Regions from separate parts of the Streptomyces sp. NPDC032822 genome, predicted to be linked through region 1. Evidence: riboswitches for the same ligand, from Rfam matches in the RefSeq annotation. Region 1 holds a riboswitch; each other region holds the start of a gene.
What was found. A riboswitch is a leader RNA that binds a small molecule or an ion and turns the genes downstream of it on or off. The one in region 1 is predicted to bind cyclic di-AMP.
Positions count from the first base shown of each region.

Region 2: it holds a riboswitch for cyclic di-AMP, as region 1 does, so the genes downstream of both, ACZ5VD_RS28115 (C40 family peptidase) here and ACZ5VD_RS18630 (transglycosylase family protein) in region 1, are expected to answer to the same signal.
Region 3: it holds a riboswitch for cyclic di-AMP, as region 1 does, so the genes downstream of both, ACZ5VD_RS39730 (M23 family metallopeptidase) here and ACZ5VD_RS18630 (transglycosylase family protein) in region 1, are expected to answer to the same signal.
Region 4: it holds a riboswitch for cyclic di-AMP, as region 1 does, so the genes downstream of both, ACZ5VD_RS12510 (M23 family metallopeptidase) here and ACZ5VD_RS18630 (transglycosylase family protein) in region 1, are expected to answer to the same signal.

Region 1 covers NZ_JBVIOL010000006.1:123,054-128,262, forward strand. The annotation lists gene eno (phosphopyruvate hydratase) at 1-707, opposite strand, end outside; gene ACZ5VD_RS18630 (transglycosylase family protein) at 1,050-1,760, opposite strand; cyclic di-AMP (ydaO/yuaA leader) riboswitch at 1,764-1,942, opposite strand; gene ACZ5VD_RS18635 (transglycosylase family protein) at 2,125-3,141, opposite strand; gene ACZ5VD_RS18640 (cytochrome P450 family protein) at 3,293-4,630, opposite strand; gene ACZ5VD_RS18645 (nucleoside triphosphate pyrophosphohydrolase) at 4,710-5,209, opposite strand, start outside.
Region 2 covers NZ_JBVIOL010000010.1:305,788-310,996, reverse strand. The annotation lists gene ACZ5VD_RS28125 (M23 family metallopeptidase) at 1-38, shown strand, start outside; gene pcrA (DNA helicase PcrA) at 166-2,673, opposite strand; cyclic di-AMP (ydaO/yuaA leader) riboswitch at 2,936-3,105, shown strand; gene ACZ5VD_RS28115 (C40 family peptidase) at 3,114-4,277, shown strand; gene ACZ5VD_RS28110 (hypothetical protein) at 4,481-4,834, opposite strand.
Region 3 covers NZ_JBVIOL010000026.1:28,950-34,158, forward strand. The annotation lists gene ACZ5VD_RS39715 (bifunctional acetate--CoA ligase family protein/GNAT family N-acetyltransferase) at 1-399, opposite strand, end outside; gene ACZ5VD_RS39720 (HPr family phosphocarrier protein) at 577-858, shown strand; gene ACZ5VD_RS39725 (GntR family transcriptional regulator) at 986-1,681, opposite strand; gene ACZ5VD_RS39730 (M23 family metallopeptidase) at 1,869-2,633, opposite strand; cyclic di-AMP (ydaO/yuaA leader) riboswitch at 2,647-2,813, opposite strand; gene ACZ5VD_RS39735 (M16 family metallopeptidase) at 3,004-4,404, opposite strand; gene ACZ5VD_RS39740 (M16 family metallopeptidase) at 4,401-5,209, opposite strand, start outside.
Region 4 covers NZ_JBVIOL010000004.1:19,934-25,142, reverse strand. The annotation lists gene ACZ5VD_RS12525 (dihydrofolate reductase family protein) at 1-101, shown strand, start outside; gene ACZ5VD_RS12520 (alginate lyase family protein) at 714-1,934, shown strand; tRNA gene ACZ5VD_RS12515 (tRNA-Met) at 1,985-2,058, shown strand; cyclic di-AMP (ydaO/yuaA leader) riboswitch at 2,354-2,509, shown strand; gene ACZ5VD_RS12510 (M23 family metallopeptidase) at 2,521-3,552, shown strand; gene ACZ5VD_RS12505 (PrsW family intramembrane metalloprotease) at 3,691-5,022, opposite strand; gene trmB (tRNA (guanosine(46)-N7)-methyltransferase TrmB) at 5,075-5,209, opposite strand, start outside.

The DNA.
Region 1 (5,209 bases):
CCGGGGACGTAGCCGGCCTGCTTGATGGCCTCGATGATGAGGTCGAGCGCGGCGCGGTTGGACTCCAGGTTCGGCGCGAAGCCGCCCTCGTCGCCGAGACCGGTGGACAGGCCCTTGGTCTTCAGCACCTTCTTGAGGGTGTGGTAGATCTCCGCACCCCAGCGCAGCGCCTCGGAGAAGGACTCCGCGCCGATCGGGGCGATCATGAACTCCTGGATGTCGACGTTGGAGTCCGCGTGGGATCCGCCGTTGAGGATGTTCATCATCGGAACGGGCAGCAGGTGCGCGTTCGGGCCGCCCAGGTAGCGGAAGAGGGGGAGGTCGCTGGCCTCGGAGGCGGCGTGGGCGACGGCGAGGGAGACGCCGAGGATGGCGTTGGCGCCGAGCGAGCCCTTGTTGTCGGTGGCGTCCAGGTCGAACATCGCCTGGTCGATCAGGCGCTGCTCGGTGGCGTCGTAGCCGACGAGCTCCGGGCCGATCTGCTCGATGACGGCGAGGACGGCCTTCTCCACGCCCTTGCCGAGGTAGCGGTTGGGGTCACCGTCGCGAAGCTCGATGGCCTCGAAGGCGCCCGTGGAGGCGCCGGACGGGACGGCGGCACGGCCGGTGCTGCCGTCATCGAGGCCGACCTCGACCTCGACGGTGGGGTTGCCTCGCGAGTCGAGGATTTCCCGGGCTACGACGACGTCGATGGACGGCACGAGCATCTCCTTCTGGGATGTGACGCGGGTACGCAGAGCTTTTCTCGGCCCTGCGGGATGAGCCTAACCGCCTCGGGGGGATCGGCCATCCGGTCTCCCACCCCTTGGGCAGAACCGAGAGTAAATTGTTTCCGAACGGAACAAAAAGCTCCGGGCAACGGACATGGAAAAGCCCCGTCGGGCGCCCACAGAAAAACCCCGCTCCGGTGCGTACGGGGGATGACGCACCGGAGCGGGGAGCCCGTGGGGACGGGGGTGGCCCTCACGAGGCCTCCACTATGGAGTCCACGGATGAGAGGGCGCTGTGGTTCAGCTACGAGCCGGATGTCAGCGCGCGCGGCTCGGCCGTCACTTCAGGTGCAGCTGCTGGCCCGGGTAGATGAGGTCGGCGACCTCGACGATGTCCTTGTTCAGCTTGAACAGCTTCGCCCAGCCGCCCTTGACGTCGTGCTCCTCGGCGATGGAGCTGAGGGTGTCGCCGGTGACGACCTTGTACTCGCCGTCACCCTTCTTGACCTTCTTGCCGGTCGGGGTGGTGACGGTCTTCTTCGCGGCCGGACGGTCCTCGGAGCGGGACGCCGGCTGCTCGGAGGAACGGCTGCCGCTCTCCGAGGAGCCGCTGGAGCTGTTCGAGCCGCTGGAGTTGCCCGAGCTGTTCGACGACGTGCCGGAGCCGCCGTTGTAGGCGGAGCTCGACAGGCCCACACCGCAGGAGGGCCAGGCGCCCTTGCCCTGGGAGGCGAGCACCTTCTCGGCCACGGCTATCTGCTGCGCCTTGGAGGCCTGGTTGGCCTGCGAGGCGTACTGCGTGCCGCCGTACGCGGCCCAGGTGGAGGCGGAGAACTGCAGACCACCGAAGTAGCCGTTGCCGGTGTTGATGGACCAGTCACCGCCGGACTCGCACTGGGCGACGGTGTCCCACTCGGAGGCGGTGGCGGCGGAGGCGCTGCCGGTCGCCATCAGCGGAGCGGCGATGGCGACACCGGTGACACCGGCGATCGCGGCGGCCCGGGTGGCCTTGGACGGACGGCGGTGCTTGCCCTTGCCGGAAAACAGCATGGTGGATCCCCTCACCGACGCCTACGAGGTGAGCTGTCGGGTTCGGGCCGGTTGAGTTGCCCGGCCGCGCACCTCTCGGTGCGCGGCTTCACCCCAAGCCGGTTCCAGCCGCGAGTTGCCTCGACTGCTGGGCCCGGCACTTACCTTGGGTCCCCCGCTCCTGCCTACGGCGCATTACGCGACGACTGTTCCCGGGCCGCCGCTGGCAGGATTCGGCGTTGCGGTGGCCGGGGCTCGTGTTGGCGAGCGGTCCCGACCGTAGCCACGCGATCCGCGGAATTTCAAAGACGATCAGGGCTTCTGAGACTCATCCCACACTTTCGCGAAAGCGGACATTCAGTGTGAAGTGTGTCGCTAACTCCCGCTAGTTTTCGCCCGATTCGGCACCGAGAGAGAGGGTCTGACCGGGCACGATGACGCTCGGGTCCGAACCGATGGCCTGCCTGTTCTCCGCGTACAGCGCGCTCCACCCGCCCGGGAGGTCAAGGGAGTCGGCGATGGACGCGAGAGTGTCTCCGGCGCGGATCGTGTACGAGTCCGCACCGGCGGCGTGACGGCCACTGGAGGTGCCGCCGGTCGCGCCCGCGGCGCTGTCGGTGGCGGTCTCGTCGGCACTGCCGCCGCGGTGCTTGCCGGCGCTGGGGGATCCGGTGTCGACGAGGGCCGAAGAGCCGCCCTCCAGCCAGGAGTTGTCCGAGTCGTCCTGTTTCGTCGTACCTGTGGAGGCACTGTCGGATTCCTGTGGACTCTGCGAGTCCCGCGACCCTTCGGACCCCGAGCCGGAATCGGACGATGTGCCGGACTTGGCGGAGTTGTCACCCTCACCCGATACGCCCGACTCGCTGCTGGAATCGGACGGTGTGGGCGAAGCGGAGGTGCCCGAAGAACCGTCCGAGGACGCGTCCCCCGACGACCCGGAGGAATTCGACAGGCCGGACGAGTCGGATTCACTGTCGTCCGACGTGCCGCCGTCCGCCACGCCCGTGTCGACGTCGGCCGACGCGGAGTCCTTGCTGAGGCCGTTGAGCAGACCGCAGGTGGACCAGTAGCCGACGCCCTGGTCCGCGAGGATCTTCTCGGCGACCGAGATCTGCTGGTTACGGCTGGCCTGGTCGGCACGCGAGGCGAAGTCGAGGCCGCCGTACTCCTCCCAGTCCTTCTGGGTGATGTGCAGCCCGCCGTAGTACCCGTCGCCGTTGTTCGCGCTCCAGGAACCGTCCGTCTCGCAGTTCGCCACCTGGTCCCAGGTGGTGCCGGTCGCCGCGCTCGCACCGGTGGCGCCGAGCAGGGGGATCGCGATGGCGGAGCCGGTCACCCCGGCCGCGACGAGGATGGCCGGAGCCTGACGGGGGCGACGATGGCGGCCGTTCCCGGAGAGCATGCGGAAACCTTTCGCGAGACAACAGGGAGTTGCGCGGCGAGTGAGGCTGGGCGCCGCATGTGATCCGTGAACGTATAGGCAGCCCATCACTTGTCACAAGTTAATGCCGCGTGGATCACGTGAAGATCACAGAGTTGAGGGCGTGTCACCTTTACGCAGGTGAGAGCAGTCGACCACGTGGCGTGAACTCGACGGGCAACGTCCGCAGTCCACGCATGATGAGACCGCCCCGCCAGCGCAGATCAGCTGAATCCACCGCGAGTTGCAGGTCGGGGAGCCGGGTGAGAAGCGTGGCGAGCGCACTCTGCCCCTCCAGCCGGGCGAGAGGGGCGCCGAGGCAGTAGTGGATGCCGTGGCCGTACCCGAGGTGCTGATTGTCACGCCGGGAGAGGTCGAGGGTGTCCGGGTCGGCGAACCGCTCCGGATCCCGGTCCGCGGCGGCGAGGACGACGAGAACGGGGTCGCCCGCCGCGATGTCCTGCCCGCCGATGCTGAGCGGCTGGGTGGCGAACCGCCAGGTGGCCAGCTCGACGGGGCCGTCGTAGCGCAGCAGTTCCTCCACTCCGGTCTCCAACAGCCCTCGTTCGCCTGCGGCCAGGGACCTCTGGAGTCGGTCGCGCTGGTCGGGGTGGGTGAGCAGGGCGTAGGTGCCGTTGCCGATGAGATTGACGGTGGTCTCGAAACCGGCGAACAGCAGGATGAAGGCCATCGCCGCGGCCTCGTTCTCCGTGAGGTGCTCGCCGTGGTCGGAGGCCCGGATCAGAGCGGAGATCAGGTCCTCGCCGGGGGCCGGGTCGGCGGGAAGCTCCTCGCGCTTGCGGTGGATGAGCTCCAGCAGGTAGCCCCGCATCTTCTTCACCGACCGCGCGACCCCGCCCCGCGGCCCGCCGCCGTGCCGGATCATCATCCCCGCCCAGTCACGGAAGTCGTCCTGGTCCTCCCGGGGTACGCCGAGCAGGTCGCAGATCGCGTAGATGGGGAGCGGGAAGGCGAAGTCGTGGATGAGGTCGGCACTTCCCTTCTCGACGAACTGGTCGATGAGCTGGTCGGTCAACTCCTGTACGCGGGGTGCGAATTCGGCCACCCGGCGTGGTGTGAACGCCTTGCTGACGAGCCGTCGCAGCCGGGTGTGGTCCGGCGGGTCGATGTTCAGCAGATGCGTCATCAACTCGGCCTTGCGCTCACCGGGGATACCGGTCTTGCCCTTGGCGTGCGCCGGCTCGTCGTGATGCGCCGGGTTCTTGGACAGACGCTGGTCGGCCAGGGCCTGCTTGGCGTCCGCGTAACGGGTGACCAGCCATGCCTCCACACCGCTGGGCAGTTCGGTCCGGTGAACGGGGGCGTGGTCACGGAGCCAGGCGTACGCGGGGTAGGGGTCGGTGGCGAACTCCCAGGTGAAGAGGTCGGGTGCGGGAGTGGGGGTGGGAGTGGGGGCCGGACGGGCGGCGGCTGCGGAGGCGGAGGCCTGCGGGGTGGGCTGGTTGGTCACTCCTTGACGCTATAGGGAGGAGTCGGAGCGACTGGGCGGGTGGTTTCGCGTATCCCGGGCGCCGGTGGAGGCCGCGGTCCTACCCAGCTGTCCCCTCAGCGGCCCGTACGGCGTCTCGATAGGCCCGGGCGGCGACGCGCAGGGCCGCTTCCGGGTCCACGCCGGTCGCCTCCGCGTGAAGGGCCAGGGTGAGCAGTTCGTACCCGATGCCCTCGCCGGTCGGGACCGGTACGTCCAGCGCTGCCGTGCGGACGCGGGACGCCAGCTTCGCGGTGAGGGCGAGGGCCGGCTGACCGAGGGGGATGCCCTCGGTGACCGAGGTCCGCCGCTTCTCCGTCGCCTTGGTGCGCAGCCAGTGTTCCTTGACCTCCTCGGGGGTCGTGGCGGTCTCGTCACCGAAGACGTGCGGGTGACGGTGGATGAGTTTGGTGACGATGCCGGCGGCGACGTCGTCGATGGAGAAGGGGGCGGACCCGTCCTCGGCGCTGCCTTCCTCGGCGATGCGGGCGTGGAAGACGACCTGGAGCAGGACATCGCCGAGTTCCTCGCGGAGTTCGTCGCGGTCGCCCTCCTCGATGG
Region 2 (5,209 bases), on a different contig from region 1:
TCCCGTGGCTGCGCAGCCACAGCATCGACCCGACGTAGGTCGCAGACCTCAGGAAGCAGGGCTCAGAGGCTTTACCCAAGCCCCTGAGCCCCGGACCCCGAAGTCCGTGCCCGTGAAGCCCCCGCCCGACTCCTGAGCCCTCGGGCCCCTTCCCGGGGTCGCCTCCTACAGCTTCTCCACCGGTGCGTACCGCAGCAGCAGCCGCTTCGGCTTGGTGTCGCCGAAGTCGACGGTCGCCTCGGCGTTGCCGCCCGTGCCCCCCACGCCCACGACCGTGCCGAGCCCGAACTGGTCGTGCGTCACCCGGTCCCCGACCGCCAGCGAGACGACCGGCTTCTCCGAGGTCCGGCGGGTGGCGAAGCCGGCCGCGCCCGACGCGGCGGAGCGGGAGCGGGACGAGGACAGCGAGGCGGCCACCCCGGACGCCGGACCGGAGGGCATCGGCGCGGTGGCACCGGTCCGCTTCCAGTCGACGTGCTGGGCCGGGATCTCCTCCAGGAACCGCGAGGGCGGGTTGTACGACGGCTGCCCCCACGCGCTGCGCATCGAGGACCGCGTCAGATACAGCCGCTCCCGCGCGCGCGTGATGCCGACGTACGCCAGGCGCCGCTCCTCCTCCAGTTCCTTGGTCTGGCCGAGGGCGCGCATGTGCGGGAAGACGCCGTCCTCCATGCCGGTCAGGAAGACGACGGGGAACTCCAGGCCCTTGGCGGTGTGCAGGGTCATCAGGGTGATGACGCCCGAACCGTCGTCCTCCTCGTCGGGGATCTGGTCGGAGTCGGCGACGAGCGCGACCCGCTCCAGGAAGGCGGCCAGCCCTGCCGGTGTCTCGGTCTCGGCCGCTTCACGGCTCTCCTGCTCGAACTCCAGGGCCACCGCGGCGAGTTCCTGGAGGTTCTCGATCCGGGTCTCGTCCTGCGGGTCGGTGGAGGCCTGCAACTCGGCGAGGTAGCCGGTGCGTTCGAGGACCGCTTCCAGGACGGTCGCCGGGCCCGCGCCGGACTCGACGATCGTACGGAGGTCCTCCATCAGCGTGTTGAACTTCTTGACGGCGTTGGTCGAACGCGACGCCATGCCGTACGCCTCGTCCACGCGCCGCAGCGCCTGCGGGAAGCTGATCTTCTCCCGCTGGGACAGGGCGTCGATCATCGCCTCGGCGCGCTCCCCGATGCCCCGCTTGGGGACGTTCAGGATCCGCCGCATCGGGACGGAGTCCTCCGGGTTGGCCAGCACCCGCAGGTAGGCCAGGACGTCCCGGACCTCCTTGCGCTCGTAGAAGCGGACACCGCCGACGACCTTGTAGGGCAGGCCTACGCGGATGAAGATCTCCTCGAAGACACGGGACTGGGCGTTCGTGCGGTAGAAGACGGCGACGTCGCCGGCCTTCGCGTCGCCCGCGTCGGTCAGTCGGTCTATCTCCTCGGCGACGAACTGTGCCTCGTCGTGCTCGGTGTCGGCGACATAGCCGGTGATGCGCGCGCCCGCGCCCGCGTTGGTCCACAGGTTCTTGGGGCGGCGGGACTCGTTGCGCTCGATGACCGCGTTGGCGGCGGTCAGGATGGTCTGCGTGGAGCGGTAGTTCTGCTCCAGGAGGATCGTCGTCGCGTCCGGGTAGTCCTCCTCGAACTGGAGGATGTTGCGGATGGTCGCGCCGCGGAAGGCGTAGATCGACTGGTCGGCGTCGCCCACGACGCAGAGTTCGGCGGGCGGCAGGTCGTGCTCGCTCGGCGGTACGTCCACCGGGTGCTCGGAGGTGCCCACGAGCTCCTTGACCAGCGCGTACTGGGCGTGGTTGGTGTCCTGGTACTCGTCGACCATGACGTGCCGGAAGCGGCGGCGGTAGTGCTGGGCGACCTCCGGGAAGGCGCGCAGCAGGTTGACCGTCGTCATGATCAGGTCGTCGAAGTCGAGGGCGTTGGCCTCGCGGAGACGGGACTGGTACATGGCGTAGGCCTGGGCGAGGGTCTTCTCGAAGCCGTCGGCGGCCTGGGCGGCGAAGTCCTCCTCGTCGATCAGCTCGTTCTTCAGGTTGCTGATCTTGGCGCTGAAGGACTTGGGCGGGAAGCGCTTGGGGTCGAGGTCCAGGTCGCGGCAGACCAGGGCCATGAGGCGCTTGGAGTCGGCGCCGTCGTAGATCGAGAACGACGAGGTGAAGCCGAGCTGCTTGGACTCCCGCCGCAGGATGCGCACGCACGCGCTGTGGAAGGTCATCACCCACATCGCGTTCGCGCGCGGGCCGACGAGCTGCTCGACGCGCTCCTTCATCTCGCCCGCGGCCTTGTTGGTGAAGGTGATCGCGAGGATCTGTCCCGGATGCACGTTCCGCGCGCCCAGCAGGTGGGCGATGCGGTGGGTGAGCACCCGGGTCTTGCCGGAGCCGGCGCCGGCCACGATGAGCAGCGGGGTGCCGTGGTGCACGACCGCGGCCCTCTGGTTCTCGTTCAGCCCGTCCAGGAGCGCGGCCGGGTCGATCGCCGGGCGTGGGGCGCCGTCGCGGTAGTAGGCGTCCCGGTCCGGGGGCACGTCGAACTTCCCGCCGAACAGATCGTCCGGAACCGGCTCCGGAACGTGATCGTCCTCGGGCGGTGGCGGGTGTTCTTCCTCGTGCTCACCGGAGTGGGTCCGAGGGGCCTGGAGGTTCGCCAGGAAGCTGTCGTCAAAGAGGCTGCTCATCGCTCTCCGAGTCTAGGGCTCCCCACTGACACCCCACCCCCGCCCCGGGAAAACCGTCCGCCCGACGCACCCCTCACCCTTCGGAACGCGCCCCTCACGTTCGGCGACCGACCAGGGCGGACGGGTCGCGACACCCGGCGACCTGACCGAAGGTCACGAAAATGTATCGGGCATATCGAACATCATCCTTCACAGGGACCACACCCGTTGGCTACCGTTCGAGGCAGGCCGTACGACCCCTCCCGGCGAACGTCGCCGGGCCGCACGGCCTCCGCCGAGTCCGACGCGCCGCCGTGCGCCCGGAGCCGGGGACCCACCGAACTTGGGGTGAATCGGCCCGACTTCCCTTCAGGGAACGGCCGTAGGGCACACCTTCCCGACCAATCCGCCCGAACCCGACAGCTAACTCGGTAGGCGGAACGTGGAAGGAGTCGCCTCCCTTGGCGTCGCACCGCAAGTCGCGTCCTTCGGGTACGCGCGTAGCAGGCATACGGACCCCGGCCCTCGCCACGGCCGCCCTCACCTCCGTTGCCCTGCTGTCCCAGACGGCCAACGCCGCCCCGGCCGCCGATGACAAACCGAGCCTCGAAGAGGTCGAGAAGAAGGTCGGCGACCTGTACCGCCAGGCGGAGTCGGCGACCGACAAGTACAACGCGGCCCAGGAGAAGACCGCGAAGCAGCGCAAGCGCGTCGACACCCTCCTCGACGACGTCGCCGAACGCACCCAGGGTCTCAACGAGGCGCGTGAGGAACTCGGTTCGTTCGCCGCGGCCCAGTACCGCAACGGTGCCTCCACCCCCGACACGGCGACCTTCCTGCTCGCGGACTCCCCTCAGGACTACTTCGACCAGACCCAGCTGATGGGCCGGCTGACCAATCGTCAGAAGGGCGCGGTCGACGACTACGTCACCGAGCGGTCCGCGACGATGGAGAAGCGCCGGGAGGCCACGGAGAGCCTGGAGACGCTCACCAAGGCGCAGGGCGACCTGAAGACCTCCAAGGCCACCGTCCAGAAGAAGCTCGCCGACGCCCGCGCGCTGCTGTCTCAGCTGACCGCCGAGGAGAAGGCCCGGCTCGCGGCGATCGAGCAGGAGAAGCAGCGGGAGGCCACGCGCAAGGCGGCCGAGCTGGCGCGGCAGCAGGCGGCGGACCAGAAGGCCCGGGAGCAGGCGGCCACCGCCCGGCAGGACACCGGTACCGGCTCGTCGAGCTCGTCGTCCGACACGGTCCCGGACGCCTCGTACGCCGCCAAGGCCGCGAAGACGCTCGCCTACGCCCGCGCCCAGATCGGCAAGCCGTACGTCTGGGGCGCCACCGGCCCCGGCTCGTACGACTGCTCCGGCCTCACCCAGGCCGCCTGGAAGGCCGCCGGCGTCACCCTCCCCCGCACCACCTACGACCAGGTCGACGCCGGCACCACGGTCTCCCTCTCCGCCGCCCGGCCCGGCGACCTCGTCTTCTTCTACGACGACATCAGCCATGTCGGCATCTACATCGGCAACGGCATGATGATCCACGCCCCGAAGCCGGGCACGTACGTCCGCGAGGAGTCGGTCTACTACGACGGGGAGTCCTCGATCTACCGGGTGGTACGGCCGGCCTGAGGCGGGGCCGGGGACGCGAGGCGCGCGCGTAGGCACGCAAGACGCAGCCACGCGCGCGTAGGGACGAAAAAGCCGGCACGCGCGCGTGCGCGTCCTCCTCGGGGGACGCACGGCGCTCCCTGGCATCGCCCCATGAGCGTGCGAGGGCGGTCACCCTGCTCGTGCTCGACCTGGCCTGGCCTGGGCGGTCGCCGCGGCCGGGGTCAGGTCCACAGCACGGCGATGAAGATGTTCGCCGTGGTCAGCAGACCCACCAGGCCGAACAGGCCCTTGTCCACTTTCTCGTCGTCCCGCTTCACGTAGACGAGCCCGAGGACCACGATCAGCAGGGCCAGCTTCACGCCGATCTTGATGTTGTCGACGGGCTGGTCGTCGGCCTGGTTGAGGCCGACCAGGATCGCGCCGGTGACCAGCATCGTCAGCGCGCCGTGCAGCATCGCCGGGACGAAGCGGGCGGTGCCGCGGCCCATCGCCTTCATCTGGGTGAGGAATCCGCCGAGCAGCGAGGCGATGCCGACGATGTGCAGGCCGACGAAGAGATGGATGAGTACGTCCATGAGGCCGGAGCCTAGTCAGACGGGCCCGCCCCCCTGACACCGACCCACTCCACCGCGCCCCACCCTTGCTCGCTCCACCCGCTTCCCCCGCTCGCTCGGATCTTGCATATATGCGGCCCCTAGCACCCCACTGCCCCCAGGGGTGAGGATTCGGCACATCGGTCATCCCCCTGCACGAAGCCGACGGCTCCGGCGACGGATCACGATCACATGCGGTCACGCGGTGGCCAGCTGGAGGAACTTCCGCACATCGCGTTACCGCACCGTCACCGTCAGGTTTAGCGTCCTCGTCAGGTGACCGGCTCCCCACCGCCGCCCGGGCCAGGGGCGGCAGTCGGCCACCACCGCCGAAAAGATCCGGCGGCGGTCCGCTCC
Region 3 (5,209 bases), on a different contig from region 1:
TTCGAGGAGGGCGGAGGCGACACCGCGCCCCTGGTGGGCGTCCTGGACGAGGAAGGCGACCTCGGCCTCGTCGGCCGGGGCGGAGGCGGGCATGCCGTCGGCGCCGATGCGGTCGTAGCGTACGGTGGCGATGAACTCGCCGCCGATGGTGGCCGCGAGTCCCACCCTGTCCACGAAGTCGTGGTGCGTGAAGCGGTGGACGTCCTTTGCGGACAGACGAGGGTAGGGCGCGAAGAAGCGGTAGTACTTCGACTCGTCCGACACCTGCTCGTAGAAGCTGACGAGGCGATCGGCGTCATCGACGGTGATGGGCCGGACGCGCGCGGTACCGCCGTCGCGCAGCACCACGTCGGCTTCCCAGTGGGCGGGGTACTCGTGCCGGTCCGACGAGGTCTGCATGGGGCCCAGAGTACGGCTCGCGTACGACAACGGCGCGAGGCAGTCTGTGGGGGACGACAAGCCGGACCGAGGCCGCGGTCCGGCGACACACCGGGGCGGGACGAAGGACCGCCCGGGCATGCTTCACGATGTGGGAAACTGGTCTAGACAACCTGATACACCGAAGGGCAGCATCACATGGCTGAGCGCCGCGTCAACGTCGGCTGGGCCGAGGGCCTCCACGCCCGCCCCGCTTCCATCTTCGTCCGGGCCACCACGGCCGCAGGTATCCCGGTGACGATCTCCAAGGCCGACGGCAACCCCGTCAACGCGGCCTCCATGCTGGCCGTCCTCGGTCTGGGCGCCCAGGGCGGCGAGGAGATCGTCCTCGCCTCCTACGCCGAGGGTGCCGACGCGGCCCTCGACCGTCTGGCGAAGCTGGTCTCGGAAGGCCTTGAGGAGCTTCCCGAAACCGTCTGAGCATCCGATTTCCGATTGCATTGAAGGGCTCGTCCGAATGATCCGGGCGAGCCCTTCGCATTTCCGTCCGACGGGCAGCAGAAATAATCCCCCGCGAATTAACCCCTCTTTGTATACGGCGCCCGTGTTAATGCCGCAGGCTCGTCATGTTTACGGGATGTTGCGAGTTCCTCACACGCTCCGGCCGTTCCCCGCCGCCGGCGAACCGCAGCCGGTGGACCGCCGTCGCGCGCTCCGTGTGCAGCGCCGTGAGCGCTCGCGCGCGTTCGCTGTCGCCACGCGCCACCGCGTCCACGATCGCGCCGTGCTCCGCCCAGGACTCCACGGGGTTGGACGGCGCGTCCACCGTGTACATCCAGGCGATCTTGTGGCGCAGCTGGGTCAGCATCGCGGTCATCGCGGCACTGCCGGAGGACTGCGCCAGCGTCTCGTGGAACCAGCCCCCCAAGGAGCGCAGATCCTCGCTGTTGCCCCGCCTGGCCCGCTCCTGGCCCAGCCGGACCAGGCCGCGCAGCACCTTGAGATGGGCCTCGGTGCGCCGCTGGGCGGCCCGGGAGGCGCCGAGCGGCTCCAGGAGCATCCGCATCTCCAGCAGGTCGGCACCCTCCTGCTCGGTGGGTTCCGCGACGCACGCGCCCGCGTGCCGCCGGGTCACCACGAAGCCCTCCGCCTCCAGCGTGCGCAGGGCCTCCCGGACGGGGACGCGCGAGACGCCGTAGCGGCGCGCGAGCAGTTCCTCGGTGAGCCGGCTGCCGCGCTCGTAGACACCCGCGACGATGTCGTCCCGGATCGCCGTGCATACCGAGTGCGCCGGAATACGCATGACCGACCTCCGCTTTAATCCCCGTGAAACGTCGACGATTGACGTGTGTTCGGTGACTCTATTGCAATCAGCGGGAATTTCCGATGGCGGACCGGAATCCATGGATATTTTTTGGACAGACACCCTCCTGAAACGCCGAAAGCCCCGGCTCGGGGAGCCGGGGCTTCGGGATGCGGGCCGTGAGTCGTCAGACGTTCACACCGTGCGAGCGGAGGTAGGAGACGGGGTCGATGTCCGAGCCGTAGTCCGCGGTCGTGCGGGCCTCGAAGTGCAGGTGCGGCCCGGTGACGTTGCCGGTGGCTCCGGAGAGGCCGATCTGCTGCCCCGGGGTGACCGACTGGCCGACGGAGACACCGAGGGACGACAGGTGGCCGTACTGGGTGTAGGTGCCGTCGTTCATCTTGATCACGACGTTGTTGCCGTACGACCCGCCCCAGCCGGCCTCGACGACCGTGCCGGAGCCGACCGCGTGGACCGAGGTGCCGCTGGAGGCGTGGAAGTCGACGCCGGTGTGGCTGCCGGAGGACCAGACGGCGCCACCGGTCTTGTAGCCGGTCGAGACGTAGGAGCCGGAGATCGGCGAGACATAGGAGTTGAGGCGCTTGCGCTCGGCCTCACGGGCGGCGCGCTCCTTGGCCTCGCGCTCCTTCTTGGCCTCGGCGGCCGCCTTCTCGCGTGCGGCCTCCTCGGCCTTCCGCTTCGCTTCGGCCACCTCGGCGGCCTGCTTCTGCGCGGCGGCCTGGGCGTCGATCTGGTCGGCGACCGTGTCGCCGACGGTGAGGACGGGTATGAGACCGGTCTGTTCGACGGCGGGCTCGGCGGCGAGTGCCGGGGCGGCCAGCGTGCCGATGACGCCGGTGGTGGTGAGGGCCGCGACGCCCGCGGCGCGGGCGGTGGAGCGCTTGATCCGGCCGGGACGACGGTGCTTCCCGGTGGCGCAGGTGAACGCCATGTAGTGGCTGGTCCTTTCCTTCCTTCTCGCCTACCGGGTTAGCTGACGGGTTCGGAGCAGGAAGGTCTCCTACGGACCCCCTCGCGGTGCGCGCGGGCGTCCGATTCACCCCAGGGACTTGTGGTGTGGGTCCCCGGCTCCCCTGGCTCGCGCCATGCGGGGACTCGGCGATGACTGTCCGGTGCCACGGGTGCGGCGCGGTGTCTGACGGACAGCCCGGATGACGCTAAACGTGACAACTTTCAATCCCCAAACGGATCATGTCTTTTGTAGCGCATACCACAGGGCAGACAGGCAGCCTCTCCCCCAATTCGGGCATAAAGGGGCCCTGGTGACTCTTTGGTCACCAGGGCCCCCCGCGCGCGTGCCGCTATTCGGCGGTCACGACGGTGACTTCGCCGATGCCGAGGGCCTCGACGGGCTCCTTGATCTGCGCCGCGTCACCCACCAGCACGGTCACCAGGCGGTCCACCGGGAAGGCGCTCACGGCCGCCGCGGTGGCCTCGACGGTGCCGGTCGCCGCGAGCTGCTGGTACAGCGTGGCCTGGAAGTCGTCCGGCAGGTGCTGCTCGACCTGGTCGGCCAGCGTGCCCGCGACGGCCGCCGCGGTCTCGTACTTCAGCGGTGCCACCCCGACGAGGTTCTGCACGGCGACATCGCGCTCGGCGTCGGTGAGGCCCCCTTCGGCGAGCGTGCGGAGCACCGTCCACAGGTCCTGCAGAGCGGGTCCCGTGTTCGGCGTGTCGATGGAGCCGCTGATGGCGAGCATCGCGGCACCGGTGGGCCCTCCGGGAGAAGGCGCGGCGGAGCGCATGACCTGCCCGAACGCCCGGACGCCGTAGGTGTAGCCCTTCTCCTCGCGCAGGACCCGGTCCAGGCGGGAGGTGAGGGTGCCGCCCAGGCAGTACGTGCCGAGCACCTGCGCGGGCCACACGCGGTCGTGCCGGTCGGGGCCGATACGGCCGATCAGCAGCTGTGTCTGGACGGCTCCGGGGCGGTCCACGATCACGACCCGCCCGGTGTCGTCGGCGGTCACCGGAGGCACGGGGCGGGGCTCGGCCCAGGAGCCGGTCCAGGCGCCGAGGGTGTCGCCGAGCAGCGCGTCCAGGTCGATGTCGGTGAGGTCGCCGACGACCACCACGGTGGCGGTGGCGGGGCGCACATGCTTCTCGTAGAAGGCGCGTACGGCCGCGGAGTCGATGTTCTCGACCGTCTCCTCGGTGCCCTGGCGCGGCCTCGACATGCGCGAGGTCACCGGGAACAGTTCCTTGGAGAGCTCCTTGGCGGCCCGCCGGGACGGGTTGGCCAGCTCGTGCGGGATCTCGTCCAGGCGGTTGCGGACCAGCCGCTCGACCTCGCTGTCCGCGAACGCGGGTGCCCTCAGGGCGTCGGCCAGCAGACCGAGCGCCTTGGCCAGGCGCGAGGCCGGGACTTCGAGGGAGAGCCGTACGCCGGGGTGGTCGGCGTGCGCGTCGAGGGTGGCGCCGCAGCGCTCCAGCTCGGCGGCGAAGTCCTCGGCGGAGTGCTTGTCGGTGCCCTCGGAGAAGGCCCGCGCCATGATCGTGCCGACGCCGTCCAGGTCGGTCGGCTCGGCCTCCAGAGGCGCGTCCAGGAGCACCTCCACGGCGACGACCTGCTGGCCGGGGCGGTGGCAGCGCAGGACCGTCAGGCCGTTGTCGAGCGTGCCGCGCTCGGGCGCCGGGAAGGCCCAGGGCCTGGCCTCGCCGGCCTGCGGCTGGGGGTGGAATTCCATCGTGGCGAGCTCGGTCACCGGGCCGCCTCCTCGTTCTCGTCCTGGTCGGCGGGGGTTTCGGGAGCGGTCGGCTCGTAGACGAGCACCGCGCGGTTGTCGGGGCGCAGGCGGGCCTTCGCCACGTCCTGGACCTCCTGGGCCGTCACGTCCAGCACGCGCTGTACGGCGGTCAGGGCGAGCTGCGGGTCGCCGAACAGCACGGCGTAGCGGCACAGTTCGTCGGCGCGGCCCGCGACCGTGCCGAGCCGGTCCAGCCACTCGCGCTCCAACTGGGCCTGGGCGCGCTCCATTTCCTCGGCGGAGGGGCCCTCCTCGGCGAACCGGGCGAGCTCCTCGTCGATGGCGGCCTCGATGACCGGCACCTCGACGTCACCGGAGGTCTTCACGTCCAGCCAGCCCAGGGAGGGCGCACCGGCCAGCCGCAGCAGGCCGAAGCCGGCCGCCACCGCCGTACGGTCGCGCCGCACGAGCCGGTTGTAGATGCGGGACGACTCGCCGCCACCGAGGACGGTGAGCGCCAGGTCCGCCGCGTCGCACGCGCGCGTGCCGTCCTCCGGGAGCCGGTAGGCGGCCATCAACGCGCGCGCGGGGACCTCTTCCTCGATGATCTCGCGCAGTTCGCCGCCCATGACGTCGGGCAGCGCGCCGTCGCGGGGCGCGGGCTTGCCGTCGTGCGCGGCGATGGACCCGAAGTACTTCTCGATCCAGGCGAGCGTCTGCTCCGGGTCGATGTCGCCGACCACCGACAGCACGGCGTTGCCCGGCGCGTAGTACGTGCGGAAGAACGCGCGGGCGTCCTCCAGGGTGGCCGCGTCCAGGTCGG
Region 4 (5,209 bases), on a different contig from region 1:
CCGACGGGAACGGTCTGCTGACGGCGGCGGGCGTGCAGGTCGTCGTACTCCCGGAACACGCGACCCAGGCGAAGGCCCCCAACCGCCATCTGCTGCGCTGACGGTTTCCGTTGGGGTGGGGTGGGGTGGGGTGGGGTGGGGTCGGGGCCGCGCCGGGGGGTGTCCGTCCTCGGAACGGCGCGGAATCCGTTCCTCAAAAGGGAACCGGCACCTCCCGCGCCGCCCCTGCGGGCGAACACCCCCCGACACGTCCCCTTCTCGCCGTACGCCCCTGACGCCCCATCGAGACAATGGACTACGCCCCCCCGCCTCCCGATCATCGATGCCGGGCCGACGGCCATCTCTCGACCGACTGAGTCATGACGACAGTCACTTCTCGACCGACCGGGTCGGGGCGAGGGCCACTTCTCGACCGGCCGGGTCGGGGCGACGGCGACTTCTCGGTCTACCGGGTCGGGGCGACGGCCACTTCTCGACCGATCGGGTCGGGGCGACGGCGACTTCTCGGCCTGCCGAGTCGGGTGGTGGGTGGGCGGGGGCTTGGGGGTCTGGGGGTGGAGCCTCCAGGGGTGGGGGCTTGTTGGGTGGTCGAGGTGGGTGGGGTACGGGGCTCGGCGCGGGGGCCGATTGGCTCAACAGATGCTGCGGGTTCGGGGTGGGGCAGGTCACCCTGCGAAAGGACCCGGTCCGACACGACCCCCGCGGAGGTGGCAATGAGGTCTGCCCGCAGACGTACGGTGACGCTCCTTTCCGTGACCCTGCTCACGGGACTTCTCGCGTCCTGCGGAGCAACCGACACGGGTACCCGCACGATGGCCAGGGCCCTGCCCCCCGACGCCGCGTTCACCCACCCCGGCGTGCTCGTGAGCAAGGCACAGCTGGACGTCGTACGGGAGAACGTGACCGCGGGGAAGCAGCCGTGGCTGAAGGCGTACCTGGGCATGCGGGACAGCAAGTACGGGGCGTACAAGTACCGGGCCCAGCCGTACGCCACCGTCGCCTGCCCCGCCGGCGACAAGGCCGGGCACGGCTGCGTGGAGGAGCGCGAGGACGCCATCGCCGCGTACACGCAGGCCCTGCTGTTCAGCGTCACCGGCAAGCCGCAGCACGCGGTGAAGGCCAGGGAGATCATGGACGCCTGGTCCGCGACGATGAGACGGCACACGGAGGAGAACGCCGGGCTGCAGACGGGCTGGGCCGGGGCGACCTGGGCGCGGGCCGCCGAGATCGTGCGGCACACGCCGGGGGGCGGGTGGCCGGCGGACCGGGTACGGCGGTTCGAGGGAATGCTGCGGAACGTCTATCTGCCCGAAGTCACCAAGAAGGTCCCGGACTTCAACGGCAACTGGGACCTCGTGATGACGGACGCGGCCATCGGCATCGCCGTCTTCCTCGACGACCACGCGGCCTTCGGCCACGCCCTGGAACGCTTCCGGGAGCGCGTACCCGCCTACTTCTACCTGGAGAAGGACGGCGGCGTCCCACTCACCCCGCCCGGTTCGAGCAACGACAACGCGCAGAAGCTGACGGCCTACTGGTTCGGGCAGGCGACGTACAAGGACGGCATCTCCCAGGAGACCTGCCGCAACTTCAAGCACGTCGGCTACTCGATCGCCGCCACCGCCCACGTCGCCGAGACCGCCTGGCACCAGGGCGTCGACCTGTACGGCGAGGTCAAGGACCGGCTGGCGGTGACCCTCGACTTCCACTCCCGTTACCAGGCCGGCGAGTCCGCGCCCCTCTGGCTGTGCGGCGGGAAGGTGGAGCGGACGATGGGACCGGACCTGGAGGTCGCCCTCAACCACCTGGAGGACCGGCTCGACGTCGATGTCCCGGTCGCGCACAAGCTCGCCGAGGAACACCGGCCCGCCGGTACCGACGACCTGTTCGTGTCCTGGGAGACGCTCACGCACGCCGGCAATCCGGGTGGCTGACACCGTGGTGAACGACGTCCCGCGAATGGCGTACACTGGAGTCACAACGACGCGGGGTGGAGCAGCTCGGTAGCTCGCTGGGCTCATAACCCAGAGGTCGCAGGTTCAAATCCTGTCCCCGCTACTGAAGGCCAAAGGCCGGAATCCAGAAATGGGTTCCGGCCTTTGGTGTGTCCGGCTCTCCCGTTGGAATGACGGAAGGTGACCGGGTGAGTGCCCTCCGCATCGCAGCTGACATCCTGTCAATCGCTGTGAAGGTGCTGAGGTTCGGTCAACTCGCCCGTTTTTCGCCGGTCATGGGCCGTAAGTTCCCGGCGGAAAGCTTAATGATCAAGTGGAACAGCTTGGAATCGAGGCCCCGGGTCTATTAACGTTCGATAACGCAGCGCGGTCGTCCCAGCCGTCACAAGAGACGGCTCCGTGCTCACGCGCCGAATCCTGCAAGGAACCGGGGAACCACTACTTGGGGTGAATCGCGCGGATGCCACCGTGGAACCACGGCCGGTATACGCGCGTAGGAGACCTTCCTGCTCCGAACCCGTCAGCTAACCCGGTAGGCGAGAAGGAAGGAAAGGAGCACGCCCACGTGGCGTCCAACCCGCCTGCCCCAGAAGCCCCGTTCGTGCCGGGCCAGCGTGACAGCGAGACCTTCGGCTACGGCACCTATCGCACCGACGAGGGCCCCTGGACGGAGTGGAATCCCACCGAGGAGTCCCTCCGCCCCGTTCGTGGCCGGCACCGCGTGGCCAAGCAGCGTGGCGGTCTCGCCCGCAGCTCCACCGTCCTCGGCGTCGGTGTCATAGCCGCAGTCGGCGCGGGCGGCATGGCCAGCGCGCAGACCGGCAAGCCGCCGGTGTCGATCTCCATCCCCGACCTGCCCAACGTGGGCTCCCTGATCTCCGACGACTCGGGCTCCGCCGAGGACACCACCGCGCTCAGCAGCGTCGGCACGGTCTCCGCCGATACCGAGGAGAGCGGATCCGACGCTGGCGAGGTGCTGCGCGCCCGGATCATGGCCCAGGCCGAGCAGCAGCAGGACCAGGCCGAGACCAAGGCCGCCGCCCAGGCCGCTGCCGCCGCCGAGAAGCAGGCCGCCGAGGCGGTCGCCAAGGCGGAGAAGGCGGCCAAGGACAAGGCCGCCGCCGCGAAGAAGAAGGCGAAGGAAGAGGCCGACAAGAAGGCCGAGGCCGCGCGCCTGGTCCAGCTGGCCAAGCAGTTCACCCTGCCGACCTCGTCGTACACGATCACCTCCACCTTCGGTCAGGCCGGCTCCCTGTGGTCCTCCGGCTACCACACGGGCCTCGACTTCGCCGCGCCCACGGGTACCCTCATCAAGGCCGTGCACTCCGGCACGATCACGCAGGCCGGCTGGGACGGGTCGTACGGCTACAAGACCGTCCTCACCCTCGACGACGGCACCGAGCTCTGGTTCGCCCACCAGTCGTCGATCAGCGTCAGTGTCGGCCAGAAGGTCGCCACCGGTGACGTGATCGGCCGCGTGGGCGCCACGGGGAACGTGACCGGTGCGCACCTGCACCTTGAGGTCCACGCCGGCAGCAGCGACTCGTCGGGCATCGACCCGATGGCGTGGCTGCGCAGCAAGGGGCTCAACCCCTGAGGTAGTCCAAGGTTGGGAAGGGGGGCCAGGGTCGGCCCCTCTGTGCCCGGCGGCCCTGACATCATCCCCCCGGTGTCAGGGCCGCCGGTCTTTCGTGCATTTCATGGTGGTCATGTCTTTTGTGCCTGAGGTTTTCGGTCAGGTCCGGTACGGGTTGTAGGGGTACGGCGTTGCTGTCGGGTACGCCGGTGTCGTCGCCGGGTAGCCGTACACCCCGTACACCGGCCAGGGCGGCGCGGCCACGGCCACCGGGGGTGCCGTCGCCCGGGCCGCGTGGTCCAGCGCCGGACGTGCCACCTCCCGCCGCCACCACAGCTCCGCCAGCAACTCCCGTTCCCGGACCAGGAAGTCGGCGTCCGCCCGGCCCAGTCGGCCCCGGTGTCGCAGGAACGCCAGCGATGTCGCGTACGCCTCGTACTGCGCCACCGCCCGCCCCGCCGCCCGCCCGAAGTGCCGCCGGGCGTGCTGGCGGGCCACTCGCCGGGCCCGCATCGAGCCGAGCGCGTACGGCTCGGCCGGCGTCAGCCAGCCCGCCGCCGTGTACGCGGGCAACTCCTCCCGTACGGTCTTCAGTTCCCGCTGCCTGGTCCAGATCACCAGCCAGGTCAGCAGCCCGAACGCGGGCACCATGAACGCCGAGTAGACGGCGAGGAACCCGTACTCGCCGAAGGTCGACGAGCCGTTCCAGATCGCGTGCATGCCCATCGCGAGCAGCAGCCCGGACAGGGGCAGCACGACGCGTCGCACGTGGTGGCGTTCCGCCGAGAGCGCGGAGATGCCGAAGCCGATGCCCGTGAGCACCGTGAAGAGGGGGTGCGCGAACGGCGACATGACGATCCGCACGAAGAAGGTCGCCGCGGTGACGGAGGCGATGCCGGTGTCGCCGGTCAGCTGGTCGGTGCCGAAGGCGGTCCCGAGGTAGAGGATGTTCTCGGTGAAGGCGAAGCCGGTGGCGGTCACCCCGGCTATGACGACGCCGTCGACGATCCCGGTGAAGTCCCGTCTGCGGAAGAGGAAGACGAGGAGGACGGCCGCGGCCTTGGCCGACTCCTCCACGACCGGCGCTATGACGGTCGCGCCGAGGGTGTCGGCGTGGGACGGGTCGGCGGTGGCTGTGGCGATCCATCGCGTGGCGAAACTGTTGGCGATGATCGCTATCAGCGCTGCCGCGCAGGCGCCCCAGGCGAAGGAGAACAGCAGGTTGCGCCAGGGGCCCGGGGCCACCCGGTCCAGCCAGCGGAAGGCCGCCATGAGGAGCGGGACGGGCAGCACGGCCAGCCCGAGTCCGACCAGGAAGCCCTCCGTGCCGGTCTGTTCGCGGACCAGGGCGAGGATGACGAGCCCGGAGAGTGCGAGCAAGGTGCTCAGCGCGCCGTAGCGCACCCATTTCCGTTGCCACCAGTGCGCGTGCCGCAGCGCGCCGCCGGTCTGTTCACCGGGGTGCGTCGGGTAGGGGGGAACGGTGGCCACGGCATTGACCCTAACGAGACAGAGGCGCCGCCCGCAGGTTGGCGAGGAGGGTTCAGGCGCCGGTGGGGGGCTGGTCCTTGTGCTCTATGACGTGCTCTACGCGGTGGAAGAGCAGGTCGTTCACGACATGTCCCTTCTCCAGTCCCTGGCCCTCGAAACGAGTCAGCGGCCGGAACTCGGGACGCGA